3 regions of the Streptomyces sp. NPDC040622 genome follow, and region 2 is predicted to be linked to each of the others. Evidence: riboswitches for the same ligand, from Rfam matches in the RefSeq annotation. Region 2 holds a riboswitch; each other region holds the start of a gene.
The links. Region 2 has a riboswitch for cobalamin ahead of ACZ592_RS02450 (ABC transporter substrate-binding protein). Riboswitches for the same ligand answer to the same signal wherever they lie in the genome.

Region 1 (7,066 bases), on a different contig from region 2:
CGATGCCGAGGCGACCGCCGTTGAGGCCGTTCATGGCGATGCGGAAGCCGTCGCCCTCGGCACCGAGCCTGCGGTCGGCGGGGACGCGCACGCCGTCGAGCAGGACCTGGCGGGTGGGCTGGGCGTTCCAGCCCATCTTGCGTTCGTCGGCGCCGAAGGAGAGACCGGGGTCGTCCCGTTCGACGACGAACGCGGAGATACCGCCGGGGCCTTCCTCGCCGGTGCGCGCCATCACGATGTACACGCGTGCGGCCCCAGCCCCCGAGATGAACTGCTTGACGCCGGTCAGGACGTACGCGTCACCGTCCCGTTCGGCGCGCGTCCGCAGGGCTGCGGCGTCCGATCCGGCGCCGGGTTCGGTGAGGCAGTAGCTGCCCAGCGACGCGGCGGTGCACAGGTCCGGCAGCCAGCGGGCGCGCTGCCCCTCGTCGCCGTACCGGTCGATCATCCAGGCGACCATGTTGTGGATGGAGAGGTATCCGGCGATGGAGGGGCAGCCGGTGGCCAGCGCCTCGAAGACGAGTGTGCCGTCGCTCCGGCAGAGCCCCGAACCGCCATGTTCCTCGCGTACGTAGACGCCACCGAGGCCCAGTTCGGCGGCCTTGCGCAGCACGTCCACGGGGAAGTGCTTGTCGCGGTCCCAGGCGACGGCGTGCGGTGCGAGGTGCTCGTCGGCGAAGTCGAGCGTGACCTCTGCCAGGGCGAGCTGGTCCTTGGTGAGGGTGGTGCCCATCGATGTCATCGCCGTCATCCCATCGTCGGGATGGTGAAGCTCGCGCCTTCCCTGATCCCCGAGGGCCAGCGCGAGGTGACGGTCTTGGTGCGGGTGTAGAAGCGGACGGCGTCGGGGCCGTGCTGGTTCAGGTCGCCGAATCCGGAGCGCTTCCAGCCGCCGAACGTGTGGTAGGCGACCGGGACGGGGATCGGCACGTTGACGCCGACCATGCCGGCGCCGACGCGCCGTGTGAAGTCACGTGCGGTGTCGCCGTCCCTGGTGAAGATCGCGACGCCGTTGCCGTAGGGGTGCTCGGTGGGCAGGCGCAGGGCCGCCTCGTAGTCCGCCGCGCGGGCCACGCACAGCACCGGGCCGAAGATCTCCTCGCGGTAGATCCGCATGCGCGGCGAGACGCGGTCGAAGAGGGTGGCTCCGGCGAAGAATCCGTTCTCGTGCCCGGGCAGGGTGAAGTCACGCCCGTCGACGACAAGTTCGGCCCCTTCGTTGACGCCGATGTCCACGTACCGGCGCACCCGGTCGAGCGCATCCCGGGTCACCAGGGGGCCGAAGTCCGCCTCGGGGTCGTCGGAACGGCCGATGCGCAGTCCGGCGACGCGCTTCTTGAGGCGGGCGACGAGCGCGTCCGCGGTCTCCTCGCCCACGGGAACGGCGACGGAGATGGCCATGCAGCGCTCCCCCGCCGAGCCGTACCCGGCGCCGATCAGGGCGTCCACGGCCTGGTCGAGGTCGGCGTCCGGCATGACGATCATGTGGTTCTTGGCGCCGCCGAAGCACTGGGCGCGCTTGCCGTGCGCGGCGGCGGTGGCGTAGATGTGCGCGGCGATCGGTGTGGAGCCGACGAAGCCGAGCGCCTGGACGCGCGAGTCCTCCAGGAGGGTGTCGACGCTCTCCTTGCCGCCGTTGACGACGTTCAGGACGCCGGGCGGCAGGCCCGCCTCCAGGAACAGTTCGGCGAGCCTCAGCGGCACCGAGGGGGCACGTTCGGAGGGCTTGAGGACGAAGGAGTTGCCGCAGGCCAGTGCGGGTGCCGCCTTCCACAGCGGGATCATCGCGGGGAAGTTGAAGGGAGTGATCCCGGCGGTGACGCCGAGCGGTACCCGCAGGGAGTGCACGTCGATGCCGGTGCCGGCGTTGTCGCTGAACTCGCCCTTCAGCAGGTGCGGGATTCCCGCGGCGAACTCCACGACCTCCAGACCTCGTTGCAGATCGCCGTGCGCGTCGGCGACGGTCTTGCCGTGCTCGCTGGACAGCTGCCGCGCCAGCGACTCCCGCTCGCCCTCGACGAGTTGGAGGAAGCGCAGCAGGACGCGGGCGCGCCGCTGCGGGTTCCACTCGCCCCAGGCCCGCTGGGCGGACGCGGCATCGGCGATCGCCACCTCCGTCTCCGCCCGCCCCGCGAGCGGCACATGTGCCTGTACGGAGCCGGAGTTGGGGTCGTACACGTCGGCGAAGAGCCCGGAGGCGCCGCGCACGTGCTTGCCGCCGATGAAATGTGTCAGTTCACGGACCATGAGAGCCTGCTCTCGTCAGGTGCGATCCGGGGATGGCACGGCAGGCCGACGACGCCACCGGGTGAGGGGCGCGGAAGGGTCCGCCGTGGGACGCGAAGGCCTAAGAGCCGCCGTGGAGTCGAGCGCAGGCAGGGGCCGTCGCTCGCTTCGCCGGATCACCTGGGTCGTGGGTACGGACCGGTGCCATGCGTGTCTGCTCCATCCTCGTGGACAACACGGAACACCCCGCGGCCGGTATCCTGACTCCCGGATCAGCGCGCGTTCTCCCGCCTTCCCGACGGGACTTGTCCGTCAGTGGCGTATCGCTCCGCGAGAACGCACTCCCCGGTCACAGTGGCGGGACCGCGCCGGATTCACACCGGCTTCCCTGCACCGCGGGCTCTGGTCACGAACATATAGTTGGACGTCCTAGTAAGTCCACCCCGACTTTCCGGCGCCCCCTCGGCAACGCCGCGGTGACTCGCACCGGCGAGTAGTCGTATCGCACAGGTCACGGGCACAGCGCTGCCGGCAGGCGCTCCTCGCGCACCGGGCACAGGCGTGGCGTCGGCCGATCGCAGGCAACCCGACGGCCGCACGCCTGCCGGTCACGCGGTCACTGGCCGTCCTTCAACTTGATGATCTTGCCGTTCTTGTCGAGCGTGTGGTCGTTCCAGTAGGTGTCCCACTTGTCGCCGACGTGCTCGGGCACCTTGCCCTCGGGGTAGCGGGCGTACCCCTTCGGCGGCTCCTGCCCGTCGGGCTGGCACGCGGACCCGCTGCCGCCGACGCGCAGGACCGGGTACTCACCGCCGCCGCAGGTCGCGTCCTGCACGGAACAGCTCGTCAGCACCGCGGCCGTCACGCCGGCCAGGGCCAGGCCCACGGCGGCCCGCGCCGGGCGGCTGCCGATCGCTCGCGAGGTCGGACGAACTCGGATGGTCCTACGCACAGCTGGCTCCCTCTCATCGACTGGTGAGACCAGCTTGCGCGGGCCGCCAGGATTGATCATGAGTACGGGTACTCAGGCGGCGGAGTCGCCCTACCTGTTTCCGCGGGCAGCCGAAAGGCGCGACCGCTCCGCAGGCGCCGCCCCGCACCCGGGGATCACCTCACTCGTGGCGCGCCCCGCCGTCCAGGACCACGTCGACGGCGTGGCGGCGGTGCGCGGCGAAGCGTTCGAGGGCGGTGCCGGTGTCCCGGGAGCGCAGCGCGTCGACGAGTTCCCGGTGTTCGTGCGGGACGCGGTCGAGGTAGCCCTGGGCGCTGCGGCCGATCCGGGTCAGCAGGAACAGATGGACCTGGCAGCGGATGCCCTCCCACGCCTCGACGAGGCGGCGGTGACCCCCGGCCGCGAAGACGGCGTCGTGGAACTCGATGTCGCGGCGCACCATGTCGTGCGCGTCGACGGCCCGGTCCATCGCCTCCGCCGTCTTGCCCAGGGAGGAGAGCTCCTCCTCCGAAGCGCGCGCGATCACCTCGCGCACGGCGAGGTCCTCCAACACGGCGCGCAGGCTGTCGAGTTCGGCCACGTCCTCGGGGGACAGCGTCGTCACCGTCGTGCCCCGGTGCCACGCACAGTGGACCAACCCCTCGCGTTCCAGCAACCGCAGGGCTTCGCGCACCGGACCGCGGCTCACGTCCATCGCGAAGGACAGCTCCACCTCGCGCAGCTGCGCGCCGGGAGCGTAGGCCCCGTTGAAGATGGCCTCGCGGATCCGGTCCGCGACCTCGTCGGCCAGGCCGCGGCGCCGCGCGGGCGCCACCCGCCCCTGCTCATCCATGTCTTGGCTCACTCGTCTCTTGCTCTCACCAGGGCCACCAATGTTAACGTGCGACCCAACTCCTAATGTCAACATTCAGACACCGGGTCAGGGCGACAGCACCCAGACCGCCCCCGACGGAAGGGCAGCGCCGGACATGAGCGTTCTCGACTCCCCCATCCCGCGGTTCCACCTGGCCGTACCGGTCGACGACCTGGCCGCCGCGCGTCTCTTCTACGGCGAGGTCCTCGGCCTCGAACAGGGCCGCAGCGCGGAGACCTGGGTGGACTGGAACCTGCACGGGCACCAGTTCGTCACCCACCTCGCGCCGGAACGCGGCCGGCAGATCCACAACCCGGTCGACGGGCACGCCGTCCCGGTGCCGCACTTCGGGCTGATCCTGACGGTTCCCGCGTTCCGGGAGCTCGCCGGGCGACTGCGCTCGGCGGGCGTCGAGTTCGTCATCGAGCCCTACACCCGCTTCGAGGGGCAGAAGGGTGAGCAGTGGACGATGTTCCTCCTCGACCCGGCGGGCAACGCCCTGGAGTTCAAGGCCTTCGCCGACGACTCCCAGGTCTTCGCCGCCTGAGGCCGACGGACCGACGTACGGGCGGCAGGACGGGCGGGGTGATGTCGGTGGTCGTGACGCAGCCGTGTCCGGTTCCGGTGACGCAGTCGCCGCCGGAGGTCGTGGTGGTGACCGCGTTGCGCAGCGTCTTGTCGCCGCCCTTCCTGACCGTCACGGAGTCGGTGATCTTCCCGCCGGGTAGAGCCGAGCTGGACCGCGGCGCGGGGCGGGGTCTTGTGCGGGCTCAGGGACTGGGAGGTGGTCGTGGTGGTGCAGCGGGGGCTGCCACTACTGCCACTGGCCGTGGGCGATTCGGTGCGCGATCACCCGCCTGCCGCCACCCCTTCCTGTACGTCAGGAGAGCGTGCGGACCACCTCGCGCACCCGGCCGGCGAGGGACTCCGGCAGCGGTGCGTAGTGCAGCGCGGACAGCTCTTTCTGTCCCGTCCCGCTCGCCGTGTAGGCCAGGAACGACTTGAGCGCGGGCAGGGTCTCGGGGCGGTTGCCCTGGTCGCAGACGATCTCGTAGGTGACCTGGACGATGGGGTACGCGCCCGGGGCCGAGGCACCGTGGCGGAACTTCAGCGTCATGTCGCCGCCCTCGCCCGCGACACGGGCCTGGGCGATGCCGGCCGACGCCGTCGTGGGCGTCGGTTCGACCGGGGCGGGCGCGCCCGTGTCGATGCTCACGGTCTTGACCTCGCGGGCCCGCGCGAACGACAGCTCGAAGTAGCCGATGGCGCCGAAGCCCGACGTCACCTCCGAGGCGACACCGCTCGATCCGCTCGCCGACGCGCCGCCCGTGCCCTGCCAGGCCTTGCTGACCGGGTGGGTCCAGGCCTCGGGAGCGGCACCCGCGAGATAGGACTGGAAGTTGTGCGTGGTGCCGGAGTCGTCCGAGCGGTGCACGGGGCGTATGGGCATCGACGGCAGCTCGGCGCCGGGGTTGAGGCGCCGGATCTCCTCGTCGTCCCAGCTGGTGATCTTCTGGTCGAAGATCCTGGCGAGGGTCGCGGCGTCGAGGACCAGGTCCTCCACGCCGGGCACGTCGTAACCGATCGCGATGGGGCCGCCGACCATCGGCAGGTCGATCGCACGGCCGCCGCGGCAGACGTCCTTGGAGCGCTCGACCTCGTCGGGCTTCAGCGCGCTGTCGGAGCCGCCGAACGCGGTCGCGCCCCGCAGGAACTGCGCGCCGCCCGCCCCCGATCCGATGGGGTTGTAGGCGATCCGCACGCCCGGGCAGGCGCGTTGGTAGTTCTTGATCCAGTACTTCATCGCGTTCTGCTGCGCACTCGATCCGGTCCCCGGGACCTTGCCCGCGGCAGCGCAGTCGATCCCCGAGACGGCGGCGGCATCGGCGGGGCCCCGCCCGGCGCCGGCATCGTCATCGTCGTCGAGGCCCGCGAATCCGCATCCCGCCAGGGACAGTGACAGCAGGGCCGTCAGGGAGACCGCGGCGCACCCTCTTGCGCCTTGGTACGTACGTCCTGGACGTGGGCGTTGCAACGTTGTCCCCTCGGAATACCGCGACATCGGTCTCGGCCGGTACTCCGACTCCCGGCCGACCTCAGATGCTCGCCGATCGAGGGCCGCGGCGGGTGACGGGCAGGCGAACATCGGGCGACGCGCCGCGGTACGGGGGCCGATCGGCAGGCGGGCCCGGACGGGGAGCGAGCGGCGCGAGGGCCGCGAACGGGGTGTCCTACACTCCGCCCCATGAAGATCGCGCCCGCTGCCGTCACCGAGGACCTGGCGCCGACCGGCGTGCTGCGTGCCTCCGTCAACCTGGGCAACCCGGTGCTCGCCCAGGGCACTTCGGCGGCCCCCTCCGGCATCACCGTCGACATCGCGCGTGAGGTCGCCGCGCGGCTCGGCGTCCCCGTGGAGTTCCTGTGCTTCGACGCGGCACGCTCGTCGTACGAGGCGATGGCGGAGGGCCGGGCCGACCTGTGCTTCCTGGCCGTCGAACCGGCCCGCGAGGGCGAGGTCGCCTTCACCGCGCCGTACGTCGTGATCGAGGGCGTGTACGCCGTGCCCCGGGACTCGCCCCTCCGCACGGCCGCCGACGTCGACCGCGCCGGTGTGCGGATCGGCGTGAAGCGCGGCTCCGCCTACGACCTGTTCCTCACCCGCACCCTGCGGCACGCGAGTGTCGTGCGCGGCGACGAGGGAGTCGAGGCCTTTCGCACGGGGGGCCTTGAGGTCGCGGCGGGCATCCGGCAGCCGCTTGCCGCGTACGTGGCCGCCCATCCCGGACTGCGCCTGATCGAGGACCGTTTCATGCAGATCCGGCAGGCCGTGGGCACGACACGGACCCGTACGCCCGAGACCGTCGGTTTCCTCCGTGACCTCGTCGAGGAGCTCAAGGCGACCGGGTTCGTCGCCGCCTCCCTGCGCGGTTCGGGGCAGAGCGACACGCTCGTCGCCCCACCCGGGTAGTCTGCCGACGGTACGCACCCCCACCAGGAGCTGAGATGCCCGGTCACCCGAGCACGCGCTGACGCAT
Region 2 (7,066 bases):
CGCGACGGACCGGGTCGAGCACCGATTCGGGGTGCTGCGGCAGATGGGCGGCTCGGCCCGCCCGGGTCGACTGACGCCGGGCCGGGGCGAGGCCCAGCAGGTCCGTGCCCTCCAGCAGGACGCGCCCGGAGAGCCGCACCGCGCCGTGCGCGGCGCCGAGGGCGGCCAGGCCCAGGGTGGTCTTGCCGCTTCCCGACGGTCCGACGACGGCGATCACCGTGCCAGGCCGCACCGTCAGCCGGACGTCGTCCAGGAGCGGGCGCGGTGCTCCCTTTACGTACGCGGAGATCTCCGCCATCTGCAACAGCGGTACGGGGGCGGCGCCGGTCACGTTCTCCTCCTGCGGGCGAGGGTGCGGTCCACGAGCAGATTGCCGCCGACGCACAGCGCCGTCAGCAGGCCGGCCGGGACGAGGACGGCGGCGGGCTGGGTGAACAGGGCGTCGCTGTTGCGCTCGATGAGCACCGCCCAGTCCGGCGACGACGCGGGCAGGCCGAGGCCCAGGAAGTTGGCGGACGCCAGCAGGTACAGCACCACGGAGAACCGGCCGCCCGCGTCGGTGGCCAGCGGCGCGGCCACCTCCCGTGCCAGATGGCGGAGATGGATGTACGCCCAGCCGTGCCCCTGCATGCGCAGCGCCTCGACGACGGTCCTGGAACCCGGTGCGAGCGCGGCGCCGCGCACCAGGCGTGCCACGGCCGGGACCTGGAGCACTCCGGCGACCGTCACCAGCCAGAACCAGTCGCGGTGGCCCGTCGCCGCCAGCGTCATCAGGACCAGCAGGCCGGGGAAGGCGAGGAGCAGGTCCATGGTGCGCATGACCGTCTCGTCGAGGACCCGGCGCGGGCCCGCGGCCAGCAGTCCCAGCGGGATGCCGAGCGCCGTCCCGACGGCGAGCGCGGCGAGGGCGCTGCCCACGACCGAGGCACCGCCCTGGAGGACGAGGGAGAGCACGTCGCGGCCCAGGACGTCCGTGCCGAGCAGGTTTCCGGCGCCGGGCGGCTGTGCGGGCAGGGCATCCCGCCGGGGCGTGTCGTCGCCCGCGACCAGCGGCCCCAGCAGGGCCAGGAGCACGGGCACGCCCAGCAGGATCAGGGCGGTCCACGGGCGTCGGCGCCTGGACGCGGCGGCCCGGGATGCGGTCGCGGGTGGCTCACGAGGTGTGGGAGACACAGGAGGCACGGTCACGCCGTCACCTCTCGGCGGGGGGCGAGGCGGTGGGCGACCAGGTCTCCGGCCAGGTTCACGAAGACGGCCGTCCCGGCGAACAGCAGTGCGTACGCCTGCACTTGCGGCAGATCGCGGTTCTGGACCGCCTCGACGAAACCGTTGCCGAGCCCCCTGAATCCGAAGACCGCCTCCACCAGCACGGCGCCGCCGAGCAGTCCCTCCACGCAGCGGGCGTACTGCTGTGCCGCGGGGCCGAGCGCTCCCGGCAGGACGTGGCGCAGCACCACGGTGCGCTCGCGCAGGCCGAGGAGTCGCAGGTGCTCGGCGACGGGTCCGTGGCGCTGCGCCGCGACGCCCGCACGGATCTGCCGCGCCAGGTCGCACAGGTGCCGGGCCGTCAGCACGGTGACCGGGAGCACCAGGACGGCGGGCTCGGCGAGGAGCGCGGCGGTGTCCATGCCGACGGCGGTGGCGGGCAGCAGGCCTGCCGCCAGCGACACCGAGGCGATCAGGAGCAGCCCGAGTACGAACTCCGGCACGGCGTGCAGCACGACGGCGGCCGTGGTCAGGGCGCGATCGGCACGGCTCCCCTCACGCAGCCCCGACACGGTGCCCACGAGGGGCGCGAGGACCGTGACGAGCACCAGTGCCGGTACGCCCAGCAGGAGCGTCACGCCGAGGCGGCGGCCGATGTCGTCGCCGACGGGCAGTCCGGTGGTCAGGGAGGTGCCGGGGTCGCCGGTGAGCAGGCGGCCGAGCCAGTGCCAGAAGCGGCTCCAGGCCGGTTCGTCGAGGCCCAACTGCCAGCGCAGCGCGGCCACTTGTTCGGGGGTGCCGAGTTCGCCGCGCAGCACGTCGGCCGTGTCGCCGGGCAGCAGCGAGCCGACGGCGAACACGGCCACCAGCACCATCAGGCACTGGAGGAGGGCGAACAGGGAGCGTCTGAGGACGTAGGCGCGCACGACGTCAGCTGATGCGGACCCGGTCGAAGCGGGCCCAGTCGTGTGAGTTCGGTGGTGCCGAGCGCAGGCCGCCGACCGACCGTGCGACGGCGTCGTTGGCGTCGGAGAACGCCCACACGAGAAGCCCGGACTCGTCGCGGGCGATCTTCTGGGCGCGGGAGAGCAGCGCGAGGCGGTCCCGCTCGTCGCGGCTGGTGCGGGCCCGGTCCAGCAGGGCGTCGAACTTCTTCGAGGCGTACTGCGTCTGGTTGCGGGCCGCCCCGCCCCGGACGCGCTGCTGCAGGAAGTCGGATACGGGCAGGGTGGAGGTGGTGTTGAAGGCGGCGACGCCCTTGGTCTTGATCTCGCTGAAGTAGGTGCTGGACGCGCGGGTGTTGACGGTCAGCTTCAGGCCGACCTCGCGCAGCTGCCGTGCCATCAGGTCGGCGGCCGGCTCCCAGACGGCGTCGACGGAGCTGGTCTCCACGGTGATGCGCAGGCCGTCCGCACCGGCTTCCTTGACGAGTCGCCGCGCCTCGTCGACGTTCCGCTCCGGGGGTGCCAGATCCTTGGGATAGCCGCGCAGACCGAGTCCGAACAGGTCGTTGCCGACCTCGCCGTGCCCGGCGAGCGCGATCCGGACCAGCGCCTCCCGGTCGAGCCCGAGCCGCACGGCGGCTATCAGGCGGGGGTCGCCGAACGGCTCGCGTCCCGTGCGCAGGAGCAGTTGCTGCGCGGTCGCCCGCTTGGCGGTGAGCAGCCGGGTCGAGCCGTCCCTCTTGAGCCGCTCCACGGAGGGCCCTGCCATGTCGGCGCTGTAGTGCACCTGTCCGGACAGCAGGGCGTTGAGCCGCGCCGACTCCTCGTTCGCGGGGACGATCTCCAGCTCGGCGATGTGCGGGGCGCCGGCCCAGTGGTCCGTCCAGCTCCGGTAGCGGGCCGTACCGCCGGGCGTGAACGACACGTAGGTGAACGGGCCGGAGCCGATGGGCTTGCGGAAGTCGGTCGTACCGTCCGGGATGATCTCGGTGCCGGGCCCCGCGAAGACCGTGGGGAACTCGAAGTTCGGCGCCTTCAGCACGAACACGACGGACCGCCGTCCGTCGGCCCTGCTCGCGGCGGAGTCGATCGCGGAGAGCAACACCTGCGAGGGCGACCCTGTCCTGGGGTCGGCGGCGCGGCGGTAGCTGTACAGGACGTCCTTGGCGGTGACCGGCTTCCCGTCGTGGAATGCCGCATCGCGCAGGCGGACGCGCCACCGGGTGCCCGAGCCGTCGCTCTCCCACGACTGCGCGAGCCGCTCGCGCACCGACATGTCGTCCGCGTACGTGCCGAGCGTGTCGTAGAGCGCCTTGGCGCGGGCCTGGTCGACGAAGTTCGGCGCGACGTGCGGGTCGAGGGTCTCCTGGGAGCCGCCGGACGTGAACGCGGCCCGGAATCGATCGCCGCGTCCCCCGTCCCTGGTGTCGGCGCCGCAGCCGCTCAGCAGGCCGGCACCGGCGAGCGCCAGGGCCCCCGAGGCGGCCAGCACGCCTCGCCTGCCCGGCTCTGTTCGTCGCGCCGGCTCCGTCCGGGCATGCGTCGTCACATCGATCCTCTCCGGGGTGTCCTCGCCCCTGCCGTCGGACCGGCGACGGGTCAGTCTCCTGACTTCCGGATCGTCGCTCGCCTCCGCCTTCCCGTCCGCGTACCGCGGTCAGTGGCGTGCGGGAGGCTCGCTTCCCGGTCACAGTGGCGGGACCGCGCCGGAATCGCACCGGCTTCCTGGTCCCCGTCGCCCAGTGCGCTCATTGTGGCGCACGAGGCGACGAGCACCTCAACCCGGTGGGACGCTCCCGGTCTCCGGGCCGTGTGATCAGCTGTGGGGGAAGGCAAGCAGGGGAGGGGCGGCGGCACGGGTCGCCCAACTCCCGGAACCCGACAGACCATCTGGAAAGGGATATCTGCCCCGATGACAGCGACAGCACCCTCCGAGCGGCGGCACTGGGAACACTGGCAGAACAGCTGGGACCGCCAGCAGGAGTGGTACATGCCGGACCGGGAAGAGCGGTTCCGGGTCATGACCGACACGGTCGAGGCGCTGGCGGGCCGCTCGCCGCGCGTCCTCGACCTCGCCTGCGGCACCGGCAGCATCACGGACCGCCTGTTGCGCCGGCTGCCGGACGCCGAGGTCACCTGCGTGGACATCGATCCACTGCTTCTGACCATCGCCCGGGGCCACTTCGCCCGGGACGAACGCGTCTCCTTCGCCGAGGCCGACCTGACCGACGCGGACTGGACCGAGCGGCTCCCCCACACCTCCTACGACGCCGTGGTCACCGCCACCGCGCTGCACTGGCTGGACACCGGGCCCCTGAGCCGCCTGTACGGCACGCTGGCCGGGCTGCTGCGCGAGGGCGGCGTCTTCCTCAACGCCGACCACATGAAGGACGAGTCCGCGCCACGCATCAACGCCGCTCTGCACACCCTGCACACGGAACGGCAGGATCACCAGCGGGCGCGGGGCGCCTTGGACTGGGCCGACTGGTGGCGCGACGCGGCGCGCGATCCCCTCCTGTCCCGCGCGGCGGCCGAGCGCTTCGCACTGCTGGGTGATCCACGGCAGCCCCGCACCGGCACCGAGCCACGGGATCGCCCCACGGCCACCCACTGGCACATCGAGACGTTGCTGGAGCATGGGTTCAGCGAGGCGCGACAGGTGTGGTGCTCCGCGAGCGACGCGCTGGTGGCCGCGCTGCGCTGAGGCCACCGACGGCGACTCGCCCCCGCTCACGCCCACGGCCGGGGCCCGGGCCACCGCACCCGCACCCGCACCCGCACCCGCACCCGCACCCGCACCCGCACGAACGGTGGTTCGGCCCCGGAGGCCCCGGTAGCGAAGGGGGCCGCGCGCCCGGGTGATCGAGTGGACGATGACGCCGCCCCGCACCGCCCGCAAGCCCTACGCTGGCATCGTCACGCCGCTCGTCTCGACGGAGTGACTTCCCCACGGCGCCGGGCCCTGGCCCCTTGCCCGACGCCGAGGCACAGGCCGGACACCGTCGCGGCGTCTGCCCCTGGCCGGACCGAAAGGAAACAGCATGGTCTGGTCCCAGTTGGCGCCCGCTGCCCACATCGCCCTCAGCCACCACACCGACACCGGAGCCGCCACGCTGCACGTGGCCGGGGAACTCGACGTCGACTGCCTGCCCACCCTGGCGCGTGCGCTGGTCCGCCTGGAGAACACTCCCGGGCGGATCGCGCTCGACCTGAGCCGGGTCACGTTCTGCGCCCCCGCCGCCCTGGACCTCCTGGTGCAGGCCTCCCACCGCATCGGCGCCGTCGGCGGCGAGTTGGTGGTGGAGCGCGCCCACAGCCAGGTCCTGCGCACCCTTCAGCTGTGCGGCCCGCCCGCCGGACTGCGGATCGACCCCGCTCCCCTGGGCCTGCTCGCTCCCGACGAACGCCAGCGCCGCGAGACCCTGTTGCGCGAGACCCTCAGGCTGGCCTTGCGCATCATCGGCGCCCCCATGGGCAACGCCCAACTCCTCGACCCCGCCACCGGCGTGCTGCGGATCGTGACCCAGCGCGGCTTCCACCACCCCTTCCTCTCCTTCTTCGAATCCGTCGACGACCGCGAGAGCGCCTGTGGCGTCGCCGCCAGGGACCGTCGCTCCCTCTACGTCGAAGAGGTGGCCGCCTCGCCGATCTTCTTGGGCACGCCCGCCCTGGACGTCCTGGACACCGCCGGCGTCGGCGCCGTGGTCTCGCTGCCCGTCGCATCCGGTGAGGGCGCCCTGATCGGCGTCGTCTCCCTCCACCACTCGCGTCCCACCGCCTGGACGCCGGAACAGCGGACCACCCTGGACCGCCTGGCCCGCGCCGCCGGCCACATCCTCTGACCGCCGCACCCGGCTCGGACAGTCCCGCGCTCGGTGGGCGCCGGGCGCGGCCGCCATGCGTTCCAGGACGGCAGGCATGCCGGGGGGGCGATGCGCCGGAAGTCGCCTTCCCCGCGCGGGAAACGGGCCGGTTCCGTCGTCGCCCTCCGCCGGATGGGCAGCGGGCCGAGCCTCGCCTCCGCGAGGTGGTCGCACGCGTCGTGGGGGGGGCGAAAGCCCGGGATGTTGCCCGCCGCCCCACCGGTCAGTCGCCCTCGGTCTCGAACGTGCGCAGCAGGTCGGCGGCGACGCTCACGGCGATGGTCGCCGGTTCCTTGCCGGTGATGTCCGCGAGGCCGATCGGGGTCTTGATCCGGCCGATGGTGGCCTCGTCGTGGCCGCCCTCGGTGGCGAGGCGGTGGCGGAACCGTACCCACTTGGCGGCCGAGCCGATCAGCCCGATGGAGCCGAGGTGGGGGGTGCGCAGGGCGGCGTCGCACAGCGCCGCGTCCTCGGCGTGGTCATGCGTCATGATCAGGACGTGGGTGCCGCGCGGCAGCTCCGCGAGGACCTCCTCGGGCAGCAGCAGCGTGTGGTGCACGTGCACCTGCCCCACCGCGTCCGCCAGCACGTCGAGCCGTTCCTCGGTGAGGATGTCGGACCGGGTGTCGATCAGATGCAGGTCGAGGTCCTGGCGTGCCAGGATGCGCGCGAGTTCCAGGCCCACGTGTCCCACGCCGAAGATCGCCACCGCCCGTACCACCGCCAGCGGTTCGAGCAGCACCGAGACGGTGCCGCCGCAGCACTGCACGCCGTGCCGGTTGGTCACCTTGTCGTTCAGGGCGAAATCCATCAGTTCCGGCTCCGGCTTGGACGCGGCGATCATCTCGCGGGCCCGGTCGATGGCGACGGCCTCGACGTTGCCGCCGCCGATCGAACCCCACGTCTCGGTCTGCCCCACGACGAGCTTCGCGCCGGCGTCGCGCGGGGCGTGTCCCCGCACGGTCGCGACGGTCGCGAGCACGCCGGGCTCCCGGCGTGCTCGCAGCCGCGCGACCGCGGCGACCCAGGTCATGTCAGGCACCGCTCAGCGTT
Region 3 (7,066 bases), on a different contig from region 2:
CAGCGTCTCGTCCGCCAGCCTGCCGTGGTCCTCACCCGGGACCGACGTGTCGCACAGCGCGAGGACGAAGTCCTCCGTGGCGAGGGCACGGTTGATCGGCGCCGTGTCCGCGGCCTCGCCGAGGAGGTGCTCGCGGTACGCGGCGCGCTCGTCGTGGTTGCCGGGACATGCCAGCAACGGGTGGCGGGAGGCCAGCAGTTCGCGGGCCGCCGCGTACTCGGACGGGGTCGCGTGGTCGGCGATGTCGCCGGTGACGATGACCGCGTCCAGGTCGTACGGGAGGCCGTCCAGGTAGGTCATGACGGCGCGGGTTCGGTCGACGCTGCGGCCCGCGTCCGCGGCGCCGGTGTCGATGTGGATGTCGCTCACGTGGGCTATCACTGGCATGAACCGAACCTATGAGGGCGCGGCGGTCGGGTGAAGAGCCAACCCGGTGTTGTTGGCCTGCCTGCCCGCCGCAAGAAGTGTGCCGCTCTCAACCCCGCAAGAAGCGCACCGACAGATGGCCGTCGGGGCCTCCCGGCCCCGGCGTCACCACCGCCCGCACCCCGTACACCTCCGCGATCAGCTCCTCGGTGATCACCTCGGCCGGGGTGCCGGACGCGTACGCCGTGCCCTCCTTGAGGATCAGCAGGTGGTCGCAGAACATCGCGGCGAGGTTGAGGTCGTGCAGCGCTATCACGCTGGTGACGGGGAGCTCCGCCACCAGGCCCAGCAGGTCCAACTGGTGCTGGATGTCCAGGTGGTTGGTGGGTTCGTCGAGCAGGAGCTCGCGGGGTTCCTGCGCGAGGGCGCGGGCGATCTGGACGCGCTGGCGCTCGCCGCCGGAGAGCGTGTGCCAGGCCTGGGCGGCGCGTTCGGTGAGCCCCGTGCGGGCCAGCGCGTCGCGCACCGCCCGCTCGTCGTGCGGCGTGGGGGCCGACCACGCGCGGCGGTGCGGGATACGGCCGAGCCGTACGACGTCCCGTACCGTCAACTCGACCTGCGTCGAGGCGTGTTGCTCGACGACGGCGATCCGCCGGGCCACCGCTCGGCGGCCCGTGTCGGACATGCCTCGGCCGTCCAGGGTGACCACTCCGGAGGCCGGGGCGAGAACGCCCGCGAGGATGCGCAGAAGCGTGGACTTGCCGGATCCGTTGGGGCCGAGGAGTCCCACGGTGGCGCCGGCCGGCGGGGCGAGGCTGACGCCGTCGACGACGAGCCGCCCGCCCGCCTCCCGGCTCACGCGGTCGGCGCGCAGGCCCACGGCACCCTGCGGGGTGGCGGTCACGTACGTGCTGCCCTCCGCGCTGTCGATGTCGATGCCGCTGTCGATGCCGATGTCGAGGTCAATGTCGCTGTCGCTGTCGCTGTCGTGCGTCACGTCGCCCTCCGCGTCCGGTACAGCACCGCCACGAACGCCGGTACGCCGATGAGTGAGGTCACCACGCCGACCGGAACCTCCTGCGGGTCGAGGGCCGTGCGGGCCAGTGTGTCCACCCAGACCAGGAAGACCGCGCCGGCCAGTGCCGTGACCGGGAGCAGCCGGGCGTGCCCGGAGCCGACGACCGCACGCGCCGCGTGCGGCAGGACCAGGCCGACGAAGCCGATCGCACCCGCCGAGCTGACCAGGGCCGCGGTCAGGAGCGCGGTCGTGCAGAGCAGGACGAGACGGGTGCGGGCCACCCGGACGCCCAGCGTCGCCGCCGCCTCCGGGCCGAACGCGAAGGCGTCGAGCGTACGGGCGTGGGCGAGGCAGACGACCAGCGCCACCGCGAGCACCCCCGCGCACAGCCACACGTCCGTCCAGCCGATCCCGCTGAGCGAGCCGAGCAGCCAGAACAGCACGCCCCGGGTGGTCTCCGCGTCGCCCGCGGTGAGGACGACGAACGAGGTCAGCGCGGAGAAGAGCTGCATGGCCGCGACACCGGACAGCACGACCCGGTCCGTGGTGTCGCCCAGCGTGTGGCTCAGGAGCAGCACCAGCGCGAAGGAGCAGACCGCGCCCGCGAAGGCGCCCGCCGAGATCGACACCACTCCCCCGCCGACGCCGAGGACGACGACCGCGACCGCTCCCGTGGACGCCCCGGACGACACCCCGAGCACGAACGGGTCGGCGAGGGGGTTGCGGAGCAGGGACTGCATGACAGCGCCGCAGACCGCGAGGCCCGCGCCGCAGACCGCGGCGAGCAGGGTGCGCGGCATCCGCAGGTTCCAGACGATGCCGTCCCTGATCGGCGTGAGCGGGGTCTCGCCCCAGCCGAGGTGGGCCGCGACGGTCGACCACACGTCGGGCACGGAGATGTCCGCGGGGCCGATGGTGACGGCCACGGACACCGAGAGGACGAGCGCGGCGGCGCCGGCCAGCCAGAGCAGGCCGAGGCGCAGGCCGGTGCGGCCGGTCCGGCCGGTCCGGCCCCTGAGGTCGGCCGGGACTGCCGGTTCCCGGCCTTGATCCAGGTCCCCGTCCTGTTCTCGGTCCAGGTCCCGGTCCCGGTCCATGTCCAGGTCTCGGTCCAGGCCCCGGTCTCGGCCCTGGTCCTGTTCTCGGTCCAGGTCCAGGTCCAGGTCCAGGTCCAGGTCCAGGTCCCGGTCCAGGTCCAGGTTCCGGTCCAGGCCCCGGTCCCGGTCCCGGTTCCGGTCCCGGTCCATGTCCAGGTCTCGGTCCAGGCCCCGCTCCAGGTCCCGCTTCCGCTTCCGCTCCGATGCCACCGGCTCAGGAGCGCTCTCCTTGCCGGGCGCCGCCCCGCTCACTTGGCGAGCCCGAACTTCCGCAGCCCCGCGGCCACTTGCTCGATGCCGTCGACCGTGCGGATCGAGGGGTTCATGGCCTGGCCGCTGAGCAGCACGTACCGCTTCTTCTTCACCGCGGTCAGGTTCTTGGTCGCCGGGTTGGACTCCAGGAACTTGATCTTCGCCGCGGCGCTCTCCGCCGACTGGGACTTGCGGGTGAGATCGCCGAGGACGAGGACGTCGGGGTCGCGGTCGGCGACGGTCTCCCAGTTGATCTGGGGCCACTCCTCGCGGGTGTCGTCGAAGACGTTCTTCGCGCCGAGTTCGCGGGTGATGATGCCGGGGGCGCCGCAGCAGCCCGCCAGGTAGGGGGCGTCGGAGTTGGCGAACCAGTAGAGGAGCGTCGCGTCGGAGGCGTCGATGTCCTTGGTGGCCTTGGTGACCCGGCGCCGCAGGTCGGCGATCAGCCGCTCCCCGCGCTTCTGGACGCCGAAGACCTTCGCCAGGTCGCGCACCTCGCCGTAGACCGTGTCCATGGTGAGGGTCTTGACGCGCTTTCCGTCGCCGCCGCCGTCGTTGTCCTTGCCGGCACAGTCGGAGGGCGAGACGTAGACGGGTACGCCGAGTTCGGTGAACTTCGTACGGTCGGCGACGCCCCCCTTGCCGACCGTGTAGAGGAAGGAGGCGCTGACGAAGTCCGGCTCCTTGGAGAGGACCTTCTCCAGCGACGGGTAGCGGTCGGCGAGCCGCTCCACCTTCGCGTTGTCCTTCGCGAGGTTCTTCAGGACCGGGTCGGTCCAGGTGCCGGTGCCCACCATGCGGTCGGCGAGGCCGAGGGAGAGCAGGATCTCCGAGGAGCCCTGGTCCAGGGAGACGGCGCGGCGCGGCGGGGCCTCGACCTTCGCCTCCTTGCCGCAGGAGGCGACCGTGACCGGATAGCCGTCGGCGCTCCGGTCCGCCCGGTTCGCGGGCTTGCTCGTGGAGCCGTCGCCGCACGCGGTGAGCACGAGCGCTCCGACGCAGAGCAGGGCGGACGTACGAGCTGATGCGCGAGCGGATATAGCGGATGCGCGAGCCGATGCACGAGCGGATATACGGGCTGTCGAGGACACGGGATCCCTTGGATGTCACGGCTCATACGCGGAGCCTGGCCTGCGTCACGTCCTCCGCCGCCCGGTGTGCGAGCGGAGGCGCCAGCAGGTCTTCGGACTCGGGATCGGCCGGACGGGGCGCCTTCCCGGGCGTCCGTGGACGCCCAGTGGCCGTGGCCCCGCCCGTCCCCCTCACCGCTGCGCGTCAGTTCCGGTCTTGCACCGGATTCCCTGGCCCAGGTGTGGGTTTGACTGGCTTGCGCAAGTTATCACGCGGCCGGTCCTGGCCCGGATCGCCGGTCAGGGCCGGGGCTCGCCCCGGTACGTGCCGAACGACCAGCGGTTTCCCTCCGGGTCCTCGATGCCGAATTCGCGGCTGCCGTACGGCTTGTCCTCGATCTCAGCGGTGACCTTCACGCCCGCCGCCGTGAGCCTGCGGTACAGGTCGTCCACCTGGCCGGTGACGACATAGGCGCCCGCAGTGCCGGGCTTTCCGCAGGTGGCCGCGGCGGCCGGATCGTACGAGCCGAGCATGACGCCGCCGCCCTCGGGCCAGTCCAGCTGGGCGTGGGCCACGCGGCCCCCGTCCTCGTAGACGGCGGTGCGCAGGAAACCGACGGTGCCGACGAGGAAGTCGATCAGCGCGGAGGCGTCCTCCGCCTGGAGGGCCGGCCAGATGGCGGGAGGGGGCGTGCTGAGCCCCTGCTTCTCCGTGGTCGTGCCGGATGCGGAATTCGGCGTGGGGTCAGGTGTGGGGGCAGGTGTCGTGTCAGGCGTGGGGCCAGGTGTCGCGTCAGGCGTCGTGTCAGGCGTGGTGTTCATGCCTTCGAGTCTTCGCCCGTGCCGTGCGCCCCGGCTTGGATATTCCGGCACTCTTCGGCCAGCCAGCGGGTCGGGCTCGACCCTGTGTACTGCTGGAAGTCGCGGACCAGGTGGGAGTGGTCGTAGTAGCCGGTGTCGGCCGCGACCCCGGCCAGGTCGGGCGGTGCGCCCGCCGCTACGGCACGGGTCACGGCGGACTTGGCGTGCTGGAAGCGCATCAGGCGGGCGGCCTGTTTGGGGCTCAGGCCGGTCTCGGCGCGGAACAACGCCGTCAGCCGGCGTTCGCTGAGCGCGACGTGCCGGGACAGGCCGCCCAGGGTGCCCGCGCCCCGGTGCCGGGCGAGCCACGCCCAGGCCTCGGCGACCTCCGGGCGTACGGGAGCGGTGGTGCGGTCGTCCGCCGCGCGCCGCCTCAGGTAGGCGGAGAGCAGGTCGAAGCGGTCCTCCCAGCGGTCGAGCGCGCACAGCCGCTCGCGGACCTCGCCCGCGTACGCGCCCAGGACGTCGGTGCCGCCGACGACGAGTTGGCCGGCCAGGTCCGCCGCGGGCAGCCCGAGGAGCGCGCGGGCCGCGAGGGGGTGCACGGCGAGCTGGATGCCGGCCTCGTGCTCGGGCTGGACGACGTAGGCGGGGCTCTGGTGCAGGCCGCCGACGACGATGTCGGTGCGCGCCGCGCCGGGGCCCCACGCCCCGTCGGGGGTCGCGCCGGTGACGATGGGGCCGTCCAGGGAGAAGATCACGGTCAGGTACGGGGACGGCAGGCCCCGGTGCAGGGCGGGGCGCTGCCCCGCGGTGCGGTAGCCGACCGCGGAGACGACCATGCCGTCGAGCCGGGGAACGGTCCGGACGAACTCACGGGAGCCCATGTGTTCCAGTATGCGCGGCAGCGGCAGCGGCCGAGGCACGGGTGACCGGAGGCCGTGGGAGGCCGTGGCCACGGGAGGCCTTTTCGGAGTCTCATTCGGCTACCCGTGTTCATCTCACCCATGCCCCCCGGCCACGGTGACTTCGATCATGGGAAATGCCCGCCCCGCCCCATAGCATTGCGCGCCGCTCCGGACGGGGCCGCAGATCGCTCTCAGGGAACGGCAGGGACGTAGAGACATGGCAGTACGGGCAAAGAGCAAGCTGGCCGTCATCGGCACCACGGGGGCGCTCGCCGCCGCCGTCCTCGCGGGCGGCGCCCTGTGGCCGACGAGCCAGGCGACGGCCGCCGACACCTCGGCGGCCACGGCCCGTGAGCTGTCGCACTGGCCGAAGCCCGTCGCGAAGAAGCTCGGCAAGGTCATCGCGCGGAACGACCACAAGGGCGCGTACGCCGTCTTCGACGCGGACAACACGACGTACCGCAACGACCTGGAGGAGTCGCTCCTCCCCTTCCTGGAGATGAAGGGCGTCCTGACCCGCAAGACGATGGACCCCTCGCTGAAGGTCATCCCCTTCAAGGACAAGGCCGGGCACAAGGAAAGCCTCTACAGCTATTACAACCGGCTGTGCGAGGTCGACGACCAGGTCTGCTACCCGTGGGCCGCACAGATCTTCTCCGGCTTCACGCTGAAGGAGCTCAAGGGGTACGTCGACGAACTCCTGGCGTACAAGAAGCCGATCCCGGCCGAGTACTACGAGGACGGGAAGCTCACGAAGACCGAGGTGAAGCCGCCGGAGTTCTCGCGCGGCATGCAGCAGCTCTACAAGACCCTGCGCTCGCACGGCGTCGAGGTGTACGTGGTCAGCGCGGCCAGCGAGGACCTGGTGCGCATGGTGCTCGCGGACCCGAAGTACGGCTACGGCGTGAAGCCGCAGAACGTCATCGGCGTCTCCATGCAGCTCAAGGACCGCAAGACCGGTGAGGTGACCAGCTCCCGCAAGGAGATCGCCGAGGACCGCTTCGGCGAGAAGGACCGTGCCAAGCTCGCGGGGCGCGAGCTGACGCCGAACCTGTGGGCGCCGCTGACCTGGTACGAGGGCAAGCCCGCGGCGATCAACACCTACATCGACGAGTGGCGCAAGCCGATCCTGGCCGCGGGTGACACCCCCTCCAGCGACGGGCCGATGCTGTTCCACTCCGCCGACGTGGCGCACGGCGGCGTCCGGGTCTGGGTCAACCGCAAGGACTCGTACATGAAGCAGCTGGACGGGATGAAGAAGAAGAACGCGGACCGTCAGCGCGAGCTCGGCCAGAAGGTGACCGCCGACAAGCGGTGGCTGACGGTCACGCCGGACCAGATCGGCTAGCCGTTCCCTTAGTGCCAGGTCACGCCAGGTCATGCCCGGTCATGCCCGGTCATGCCCGGTCATGCCCGGCTCCCGGACGGCGTCGGCCACTTGACCGTGGCCGGCGCCGTCCGCGAACAGCGGGACCGCGCCCGTGCAGGAGGCCGGGGCCGACGTCGGCGAGGAGCTCGGCCCCGGTCAGCCGGGGCGAACTTCCCCCGCCGCGC

Region 1: linked by a shared signal. The riboswitch ahead of ACZ592_RS24615 (CoA-acylating methylmalonate-semialdehyde dehydrogenase) and the one ahead of ACZ592_RS02450 (ABC transporter substrate-binding protein) in region 2 are both predicted to bind cobalamin.
Region 3: linked by a shared signal. The riboswitch ahead of ACZ592_RS28225 (ABC transporter substrate-binding protein) and the one ahead of ACZ592_RS02450 (ABC transporter substrate-binding protein) in region 2 are both predicted to bind cobalamin.

What each region holds. Positions count from the first base shown of each region.
Region 1 covers NZ_JBVIXD010000008.1:306,649-313,714, forward strand. The annotation lists gene ACZ592_RS24610 (acyl-CoA dehydrogenase family protein) at 1-733, opposite strand, end outside; gene ACZ592_RS24615 (CoA-acylating methylmalonate-semialdehyde dehydrogenase) at 748-2,247, opposite strand; cobalamin riboswitch at 2,460-2,639, opposite strand; gene ACZ592_RS24620 (SCO0607 family lipoprotein) at 2,843-3,178, opposite strand; gene ACZ592_RS24625 (GntR family transcriptional regulator) at 3,339-4,010, opposite strand; gene ACZ592_RS24630 (VOC family protein) at 4,147-4,578, shown strand; gene pstS (phosphate ABC transporter substrate-binding protein PstS) at 4,912-6,066, opposite strand; gene ACZ592_RS24640 (transporter substrate-binding domain-containing protein) at 6,277-6,999, shown strand.
Region 2 covers NZ_JBVIXD010000001.1:557,063-564,128, reverse strand. The annotation lists gene ACZ592_RS02465 (ABC transporter ATP-binding protein) at 1-331, opposite strand, end outside; gene ACZ592_RS02460 (ABC transporter permease) at 328-1,080, opposite strand; gene ACZ592_RS02455 (ABC transporter permease) at 1,185-2,132, opposite strand; gene ACZ592_RS02450 (ABC transporter substrate-binding protein) at 2,137-3,642, opposite strand; cobalamin riboswitch at 3,751-3,878, opposite strand; gene ACZ592_RS02445 (class I SAM-dependent methyltransferase) at 4,063-4,854, shown strand; gene ACZ592_RS02440 (GAF domain-containing protein) at 5,192-5,992, shown strand; gene xdhC (xanthine dehydrogenase accessory protein XdhC) at 6,237-7,046, opposite strand; gene xdhB (xanthine dehydrogenase molybdopterin binding subunit) at 7,048-7,066, opposite strand, start outside.
Region 3 covers NZ_JBVIXD010000010.1:57,770-64,835, forward strand. The annotation lists gene ACZ592_RS28210 (metallophosphoesterase) at 1-387, opposite strand, end outside; gene ACZ592_RS28215 (ABC transporter ATP-binding protein) at 476-1,270, opposite strand; gene ACZ592_RS28220 (FecCD family ABC transporter permease) at 1,360-2,481, opposite strand; gene ACZ592_RS28225 (ABC transporter substrate-binding protein) at 2,730-3,719, opposite strand; cobalamin riboswitch at 3,891-4,075, opposite strand; gene ACZ592_RS28230 (VOC family protein) at 4,104-4,625, opposite strand; gene ACZ592_RS28235 (AraC family transcriptional regulator) at 4,622-5,491, opposite strand; gene ACZ592_RS28240 (HAD family hydrolase) at 5,730-6,860, shown strand.